One region of the Priestia sp. J2 genome, then DNA from elsewhere that is predicted to be linked to it. Evidence: riboswitches for the same ligand, from Rfam matches in the RefSeq annotation. Region 1 holds a riboswitch; each other region holds the start of a gene.
The links. Region 1 has a riboswitch for lysine ahead of LJY09_RS12635 (amino acid permease). Riboswitches for the same ligand answer to the same signal wherever they lie in the genome.

Region 1 (3,285 bases):
CGCGACGATCAATAATTTGACAGCCTGGCAGCGTAAACTGATTTTGTTGATTTGCTATTAACAGTTTGCTTACAATCAGTTTTGTTGTGCTTGTTCCAATATCTAAACCTATGCTCGTGATCCATTTCTGTAGCATACGATCAATCCTTTATCTCGTTTGAATATGTTGACTATCATAAAACAGTTTTTTGAATATTTCACTAACTATGTTATCAAACCTGACACACTTTTGTGTAAACAAAGGTGACAAATAAGAAAAAAGACTAAATCTTGGCAGATTTAGTCTTTTTTCTTATGATGAGTGTGATTTAGTTACAATCATTCTTGATGCCGATGGGATTAACAGTGAAAGGATAATTAGACATGATAGCAACGACCCAATCATCGAAATCCCATTCATGGAGAAAGAATACCATAGAACAGGCATTCCTTTTGGTGCAGCAAATCCCCAAAATATTAAACCTGCAATAAAATGGCAAAAATAACGAGCAAAACTTCCTATAATTAAAGATAAGATAATAAAAAAGAAAGCTTTTGATCTTTGATTATTAGCTAAATATCCTTTAATAGAACTAGAGAAAATCCCGCCAAATCCAATAAAGGTAACAGCGATAATATACTCTATAAAAGCTTGCAACGGGGTTAAAATATACGCATTTCCTAAAGCTAGTTGTAATATTCCCCATAGAAATCCAGATAAAGCTCCTCCTTTAACTCCCCATCGAAAACACATAATAAAGATAGGAACCATAGAGAACGAAATGCTTACACCTATTGCAATTTTTATAGAAGGTAAAAGATCAATCAAAAAAGCCAATGCTGCAAAAATAGCTATTTCAATTTTAGCCTGTAAAGGTAATGCTTTATTCACGTTTCTCACTCCTGTTTTTGAATCATTCATATCAAACGGTTTACACAGGAGTAAGCAAATATATGCTACTATTCCCACATTCCTACGCTAGCGTTAACTAACAGGTTCGAAGGGTCTGAACATTTCGTTCACTCTCAGCACGGCGGCTCCCCCTGTGGTACGTTTGGATATTTATGTAGTATAAAGACAATGTTTATTATACCATACGTAACAAAATAGATTCGAGAGATTTCAAAGATGTTTCTATTTTCTGAATCTATTTTTTATAATGACAATCGTTTTAGTATTTGTTATACTTCTTTTATGTCAATTGAATATAAAAAACCCTCATCCTAATCGATGAGGTAGAGGTCGCAGTTTTTAATAGTAAAGTAACGGAAATGCAGAGAACATTGAGGATGTTGCTTGAAAGGAAAAATTGCCGAAGTTTAAATCACTTCTCGGTTGATTTAAGCTGGGGCTGTCTCCGAACAGGAACAGAACTGTCACATCATGCGAGTGATGTGAAGAGCTATCTTCACGGAAGGTTGACGCGGTTTTCAGATTTAAAAGCGCGCACATATACTGCGGGCTTTTTTTATGTTATCCCGTCTCTTTCCGTACATTCGAAAGGAGTATTTATCTATGCAAGAGCAGCAAGAATTAAAACGTGGGTTGAAATCTCGCCACTTAACGATGATTTCATTAGGAGGAGCCATCGGAACCGGCTTATTCCTAGCAAGTGGTGGAGCAATTCACACAGCAGGACCTGGGGGAGCGCTTTTAGCTTACGCTATTATTGGCGTAATGGTTTACTTTTTGATGACCAGTCTAGCAGAGCTCGCAGCTTATATGCCTGAAGCTGGTTCATTTAGTACGTATGCGTCTCGTTTTGTAGATCCATCCTTTGGTTTCGCTCTCGGCTGGAACTACTGGTATAACTGGGCTATTACGATTGCAGCTGAATTATCTGCTGGAGCCCTTATTATGAAATTTTGGTTCCCGAACTCTTCTTCTATTTTATGGAGTGCCCTGTTTTTATTAATTATGTTTGGGCTTAACTACCTTTCTGTAAAAGGATTTGGTGAATCTGAATTTTGGTTTTCGTTAATTAAAGTAGTAACGGTTATTATCTTTTTAGTTATTGGTATTATGATGATTTTTGGTATCTTTAACAATGAAGCACCAGGTTTTAAAAACTTCACGCTTGGTGATGGACCGATTCACGGTGGATTCTTCACTGTACTAGGTATCTTTATGGCAGCTGGTTTTTCATTCCAAGGAACAGAGTTGCTTGGAGTCGCAGCTGGAGAAAGTGAAGATCCGGAAAAAACGGTTCCTCGCGCAGTTAAACAAGTCTTCTGGCGCATCTTGTTATTTTATATTTTAGCTATTTTTGTTATTGGAATGCTTATTCCATACACAGCGAATTCATTAGCAAGTGATGACGTGCGAGTAAGTCCGTTTACTTTAATATTCGAACGAGCAGGTCTGGCGTTTGCAGCATCAGCGATTAATGCCGTTATTTTAACAGCTGTTTTATCTGCTGGTAACTCAGGAATGTATGCTTCTACGCGTATGCTGTGGAACTTAGCGAAAGATGGAAAAGCACCAAGGTTCTTAGCAAAAGTGAATAAACGAGGCGTTCCAGTTAATGCCTTAATCGCAACGGCACTTGTCGGTACACTTGCATTTGGTGCTTCATTTTTTGGAGACGGTGCGGTATATACGTGGTTACTTAACGCTTCTGGTATGTCTGGTTTTATTGCTTGGTTAGGAATTGCGATCAGCCACTATCGTTTTAGAAGAGCATTTGTTGCTCAAGGTCATGATTTGAGTGAACTTCCATATCATGCAAAACTTTTCCCATTTGGCCCTATCTTTGCCTTTATTTTATGTGCCGTTGTTATTTTAGGCCAAAACTATTCGGCGTTTATGGGTGACTCGATTGACTGGTACGGTGTACTTGTTTCTTATATCGGACTTCCTTTATTCTTAATTGTTTGGTTAGGATACAAATGGACGAAAAAGTCGAAGCTTATCCCGTTAAAAGAATGTCAAGTAACAGTGAAAAAATACGAATAAAAAAAGCTCTCTATTCTTTTGAATAGAGAGCTTTTTTTATATGAGCTGATCGGCAAAATGAAGAGATATATAAGCGGATTGGTTTTTCATAACAAGCATATAACCTTTGAGGGGACGGTTATAGTAATCAGCAGCTTCGATATAATAAATACGCTGAATTAACCTGCTTAAATGAGTTGCAAAAGATGGAAGTTGGTGATTAGGAATGGTTTGGATGTAGTCTATGATTTCTTGTTTAGTTTGAAGGCCTGAACGGGTACATTCTAACAGATGAAAAAGCGGATCTGCTGCTATAGTAGATAGTTCAGAATTGTGTTTGATTCTATTCAGCTGGATATGCAGTTCATTTT
Region 2 (3,285 bases), 2.0 Mb from region 1:
CTTGACTTTGAACGGGCTAAAGAATACCGAGATCAAATTGCTCATATCGAAGCGACAATGGAAAAGCAAAAAGTAACGTTTAATGATTTTGTTAATCGAGATGTGTTTGGCTATTCTTACGATAAAGGCTGGATGTGTGTTCAAGTTTTCTTTATTCGCCAAGGGAAATTAATTGAGCGAGAAGTTTCTATGTTTCCTTTTTATAAAGAGCCAGAAGAAGATTTCTTAACTTTTATCGGTCAGTTTTATGCCAAAAATATTAAGCCAAAAGAAGTGATGGTTCCAGCAACGATTGATGCAGAGTTAGCTGAGAAGTTAGTAGAAGTAGAGGTTCAGCATCCAAAGCGAGGCAAAAAGAAAGAATTAGTAGAACTTGCGTGTAAAAATGCAAAAATTGCGCTCGGTGAAAAATTCTATTTAATTGAACGAGATGAAGAGCGTACAGTTGGCGCAGTTGAACGGTTAGGAGAAGAGCTTGGAATTGCCGCTCCTTATCGGATTGAAGCATTTGATAACTCAAATATTCAAGGAACAGACCCAGTTTCTGCGATGATTGTTTTTGTTGATGGGAAACCGGAAAAGAAAGAATATCGCAAATATAAAATTAAGACGGTAAAGGGACCAGATGATTACAGTTCCATGAGGGAAGTCGTTCGCAGACGGTATTCCAGAGCATTAAAAGAAGGTCTTCCGCTTCCGGATTTAATTGTTGTAGATGGAGGCAAAGGGCATTTAGCTGCAGTACAGGACGTTCTCGAAAATGAATTGGGACTTTTAGTGCCTACAGCAGGTCTTGTCAAAGATGATAAGCACAGAACCTCCAATCTGATGATTGGTGAGCCTCCTCAAATCATACCGCTTGAACGCAATAGTCAAGAATTTTATTTGCTTCAGCGAATTCAAGATGAAGTTCACCGCTTTGCGATTACCTTCCACCGTCAAGTGCGCTCTAAGTCCGCTTTTCAGTCAGTTCTGGACGACATTCCGGGAGTGGGAGAAAAGCGTAAAAAAGCTTTGTTAAAGCATTTTGGTTCGGTGAAAAAATTGAAAGAAGCAACGATTGAAGATATTCGAAATTCAGGTGTTCCTCAGAACATTGCTGAAAAAATTTATGAAACATTGCAAAAATAGTCTTGAAATAATAGAAAATATTTGATAAGCTATTAACTAATTTCATACGACACTTCATCAAATGAAGTGAAGATAGAGGTGCAAATTTAATCAGTACGCATCAGGAAGGGTATGAGCCCTTATGAACGATGCGGAAAGGGAAATTTGCCGAAGTGAACATTACCTCATAGTAATGATTGCTGGTTCTGCGTTGAATAAACGTAGGATTGTCAAGATGTAGATTCTTGGAGAGCTATCTCACGGCAGTGGACGGTTATGTTTTATAATTTTCGTTCGTTAAGCAATGAGAGCTCATCTCATTGCTTTTTTTATTGTCTGAGTAAAAAAATTTAGCTTCTCATCATCCTGCATATGCAAATTTATTGAAAAGGAATGAACAAAATTATGGCATTAATCGTTCAAAAATTTGGTGGAACATCTGTTGGTTCTGTTGAACGTATTCAACATGTAGCAAACCGTGTTATTCAAGAAGCAGAGCGCGGTAACCAAGTAGTAGTTGTTGTATCGGCAATGGGCAAAACCACAGATGCACTGGTGAAATTAGCAAGTGATATTACGGACAGTCCAAGTAAACGCGAAATGGATATGCTTCTTACAACTGGAGAACAAGTAACGATTTCCCTGTTAACAATGGCTCTTCAATTCAAAGGTCATGAAGCCACTTCGCTAACAGGTTGGCAAGCTGGTATCCAGACGGAAGCAGTTCACAGCAATGCACGAATCCAGCACATTGACACGACTCGTATTCAAAGCCAATTAGATAGAGGTCGAATCGTAGTAGTAGCTGGATTCCAAGGCTGTTCAGAAGATGGAAGCATTACAACATTAGGTCGAGGCGGCTCTGACACGACGGCAGTAGCTCTTGCCGCGGCACTAAAAGCTGCAAAATGTGATATTTATACAGACGTAACAGGAGTGTTTACGACGGATCCGCGCTACGTAGAAGATGCTCGTAAACTTCATTCTATTTCATATGACGAAATGTTAGAATTAGCCAATTTAGGAGCAGGGGTGCTGCATCCGCGCGCTGTTGAGTTTGCAAAAAATTATCAGGTACCGCTAGAAGTGCGTTCAAGCTTAGAAAACGAGAATGGAACGATTGTTGAGGAGGAAGTTTCAATGGAACAAAACTTAGTCGTAAGAGGAATTGCGTTTGAAGATAATATTTCACGGGTGACAATTGAAGGGTTAAACAACGAGTTACAAACTCTTTCTACTATTTTTACAGCATTAGCAAAAGAACAGTTAAACGTGGATATTATTATTCAAAACGTAACGGCTAATAATCGCCTCTCTATCTCATTTTCTATTAAAACTGTAGACGTAGAAGCTGCTCTTGCCGTCTTAAAAGAGTATAAATCTACTTTGGGGTATACGCGTATTGAACATGAAAGCGGTCTGGCTAAAGTATCGATTGTGGGATCTGGCATGATTTCTAATCCAGGTGTTGCAGCCGAAATGTTTGAAGTGCTGGCAGGAGAGAAAATTGAAGTGAAGATGGTCAGCACGTCTGAAATTAAAGTATCTACAGTTGTACCGCATGCTGATATGGTAAAAGCTGTTGAGACGCTTCACGTAGCATTTGAATTAGAAGAGCAGCAGGCAGTGCAAGTATAAAGAAAAGAAAAAAGACGTGGTATCTCCACGTCTTTTATATATACGTATTTCTTACTTTTTATAACGCTCCGCACGGGTTTCGGTAGGTAAGATATCTTTTCGGTCCCACTGCACGGAAATCAGCACTTTTCCGTTCTTTTCTTTAGGTGTTAAGTAGGCTTCTGTTAGGCAGTTGTTTTGACGCTGAATCTGTTCAGCCACAAATCCTGACTCAAGATGAAATGAACAAGTTTCCTGCTGAAATCTTTTGCTGACCACATCACCTGATAACTCAAGCTCTAGTGAATATTTATCTTTTTTGGCAAGCGTCAGTGTTCCCCAGGAAGCTGCTTTAAAAAAAGCGACGATTTCATCCATTGTATTTAATGGATATTTACGCGCAAGGTGTTTTCCTGCCCAGTATGAGATGGTATTCGTTTCGTCTCCAAGAAGCTCTGGAATCAACACGTCACGCAAAAGACTGTATCCAAAATATGGAACGTGATCAGGAGCTCTCTCTGTTTCAGCTGCGGCATTAGGTTCTAATGTTTCCATCGT
Region 3 (3,285 bases), 200 kb from region 1:
TAAATGATATGCCGTAGAAGCTCCAAGTACCCCAGCTCCAACTACGATGTATGTTTTCATACCGAAACACCCTTTTCTTTCTTCTAGTATTCTCATGCTATATGTATGCAATTTTAGCATAGCAAAAAAAGAAGTCACATACTAGGCGAAGCTATTTTAAGCTTATTTTTAAGCCTTGCTGACTTTGACATATAGCTCCTTTAGTCTCGTAAGCAAAAGCGGTAGAAGTTCTTTTACCAAGATTATAACAGGGTGAAGAAAGCCATAAATAGTGGTAGTACGTCTTTAACGCTGTGGCTTACGGCTTTTCTATGATAGGTGCTGAATAAAAAAATGAAAGAATAAAACCACTATAATATGTAAATAAAAAGAAATAACCATTATTTTAAGGAGAGCGTATGCAATCTTCATTTGTATTATTTTTTATCATTCTTGGTTTACTATTTGGCAAGTGGCGAAGGTATCAAGAATACTACCCTACTTTGCTGTTTTGGGTCACGGGGAATTTGCTTTATGAAGTGCTGCTGTTTCATCACCGCGTATGGGTATTTCACCCTGTTGGTATTGATCATCTTTTTCTACCCGATCACCTAATGGTTTCTCTTGGAATAACCTTAATTATTTATCCGTTTGTTATACCGGTTTTTTTAGGAAGGCTGCCGCTGCATGTAAGCGGCCGGCTGTGGTGGATTCTTTTATGGGCGCTTTTATTTACTGTGATTGAGTTCATTGCTTATGTTAATCACAGTATCACTCATCATTATGGATGGTCGCTGCTATGTTCTTTTCTCTTCAATATTGTCACGTTCTCACTTTTAATCATTCATCAGAAGACAGCGCTGGCTGCTTGGATTCTATCTGGAAGCTTCATAGCTTTTTTATTTATCTTCTTTGATATTCCTATGCCTTAACTTTTCATTGACTAGACAGAGGAAAAGGAAATATAATAGGAGTTACATTTAAATATAATTTTCCTCTCTGAGAATAGAGGTGCATGAAATCAAGAGTCACTTATTGGAGACTAATGGAGTCTGTGAAGATAAGTAAAAGGGATTTCGTGCCGAAGTATATAAACATCCATTGTGTTCATATACTGGTTCAGTATTGAATAAATGCTGAGCTGTCACAAACCACTTGGTTTGTGGAGAGCTATTGAAGAGATGTTGATGCCTAGAATGTAATAATACTTTATTATTATGAAACCAAGACGCGTGAACATCACTTCACGGGTCTTTTTTGTGTTTTTCTACTGACCATCAAAGTTATAGTTGAATGATTTAAATGGAGGGATACGGATTATGTACTTACATGGAACGAGTAAAATTAACAGCAGCAATCATTTAGAAATTGGGCAGTGTGATACGGTCGAACTGAAAAAACAATACGGCACTCCCCTATACATCTACGATCAAGAATTAATTGAGACGAAATGCAAGGCCTTCCATTCAGCCTTTCAAAGAAGCGGATTTTCATATCAAATCGCCTATGCAGGGAAAGCGTTTCTTTGTATGGAAATGGCTAGCCTTTTAACGAAGCTTGATATGTCATTAGATGTGGTCTCAGGAGGCGAATTATTTACAGCTCTTGAAGCGGGATATCCAGCTGAACGCATTCATTTTCACGGAAATAACAAAACGATTGAAGAAATTGAAATGGCTCTTGATGCGAATATTGGCTGTTTTGTTGTGGATAACTTTACCGAACTTGAAGTTTTACATGCCTTAGCAGCTGAGCGCAAACAGAAAGCATCTATTCTTCTGCGTGTTACTCCAGGGATTGAAGCCCACACACATGAGTATATTATGACCGGACAGGAAGACTCCAAGTTTGGATTTGGTCTTTCCAATGACCAGGCTATGAAAGCGGTAAGTTCTGCATTAGAAAAGCCTTACTACGATCTTTTAGGCATTCATTGTCATATTGGTTCGCAAATTTTTGAAGTAGATGGTTTTTCTCGCGCCATTGATATTTTAACTGATTTCTTATTCAGTATTCGTGATAAAATGGAATTTGAAGTAAAAGTTTTAAACGTAGGTGGTGGTTTTGGTATTCGTTATACCGAAAGCGACTCTCCACTTCCAGTTGAGTATTATGTAGATGCACTGACAGAAAAGCTAAGCCGCACGTTAACTGAACAGAATTATACCCTTCCGGAAGTCTGGATTGAGCCTGGAAGAAGCATCGTAGGAGAAGCAGGTACAACGCTTTATACAATCGGCTCAACGAAGGAGATTCCAGGTGTACGCAAATACGTAGGAATTGATGGCGGTATGACCGATAATATCCGTCCTGCTCTTTACGATGCAAAACATGAAGCTGTCTTGGCTAATAGAGTGACGGATAAAAAAGATGAAACAGTATCAATTGCGGGGAAATGCTGTGAATCAGGAGATATGCTTATTTGGGATATCGATTTACCGCGCGTTAATCAAGGAGATTTACTAGCAGTATCCTCTACAGGTGCCTACAACTATTCAATGGCTAGCAATTACAACCGTATTCCGCGCCCTGCTGTTGTATTTGTGAAAAATGGAGAAGCTCGTCTTGCTGTAGAGCGAGAAACATACGAAGATTTGGTGCGTAAAGATGTAAAGCCAGTCGTTACTACGTATGCAATGAGCAAATGATAGCTGTTCTTGCGTAGTAAAGAAGCTATTGTTGTTTGGAGGAAATCTATATGGTTTTAAGTGTATTTAAAACGTACAGATCATCGCTTATTCTGCTTCTCGCTATTTTAATTGGCGGGATAGCAGGATATGCTATCGGGCCCGATGTGGCAGTCGTAAAGCCCTTTGGTGATTTGTTTCTTAATTTAATGTTCATGATTATCGTTCCCCTTGTCTTTTTTAGTGTGGCTTCGGCGATCGCAAACATGAACGAAATGAAACGTCTTGGTAAAATTATGCTAGGTATCGCCGTTGTGTTTGTCGCCACTGCTGCTGTTTCAGCCGTTCTAGGCTTTTTAGGCGCATCACTTTACAATCCGCTGCACAACGTAGATACTTCTGCCATTAAAGAATTAATGGGTGACAGTGAAAATACAGCTGAAAAAATGACGCTTTTAAATCAGCTTGTTAGTACATTTACTGTACCTGATTTTGTTCAGTTATTTTCGAAAGAGCATATTTTACAATTAATTGTCTTTGCCGTTATCTTCGGTATTGCTACCACGATGGCTGGTGAAAAAGGACAGCCTATGGCGAAATTTCTGACTTCGGGTCAAGAAGTATCGATGAAAGTCGTTAAAATTGTCATGTACTATGCTCCAATTGGTTTAGGGTGCTA

Region 2: linked by a shared signal. The riboswitch ahead of LJY09_RS23395 (aspartate kinase) and the one ahead of LJY09_RS12635 (amino acid permease) in region 1 are both predicted to bind lysine.
Region 3: linked by a shared signal. The riboswitch ahead of lysA (diaminopimelate decarboxylase) and the one ahead of LJY09_RS12635 (amino acid permease) in region 1 are both predicted to bind lysine.

What each region holds. Positions count from the first base shown of each region.
Region 1 covers NZ_CP086208.1:2,515,808-2,519,092, forward strand. The annotation lists gene LJY09_RS12625 (ethanolamine ammonia-lyase reactivating factor EutA) at 1-136, opposite strand, end outside; gene thiT (energy-coupled thiamine transporter ThiT) at 293-901, opposite strand; TPP riboswitch at 934-1,034, opposite strand; lysine riboswitch at 1,209-1,393, shown strand; gene LJY09_RS12635 (amino acid permease) at 1,496-2,935, shown strand; gene LJY09_RS12640 (hypothetical protein) at 2,972-3,285, opposite strand, start outside.
Region 2 covers NZ_CP086208.1:4,514,230-4,517,514, reverse strand. The annotation lists gene uvrC (excinuclease ABC subunit UvrC) at 1-1,131, shown strand, start outside; lysine riboswitch at 1,197-1,374, shown strand; gene LJY09_RS23395 (aspartate kinase) at 1,516-2,748, shown strand; gene LJY09_RS23390 (YslB family protein) at 2,800-3,285, opposite strand, start outside.
Region 3 covers NZ_CP086208.1:2,315,996-2,319,280, reverse strand. The annotation lists gene LJY09_RS11620 (NAD(P)/FAD-dependent oxidoreductase) at 1-60, opposite strand, end outside; gene LJY09_RS11615 (CBO0543 family protein) at 399-911, shown strand; lysine riboswitch at 978-1,160, shown strand; gene lysA (diaminopimelate decarboxylase) at 1,299-2,627, shown strand; gene LJY09_RS11605 (dicarboxylate/amino acid:cation symporter) at 2,678-3,285, shown strand, end outside.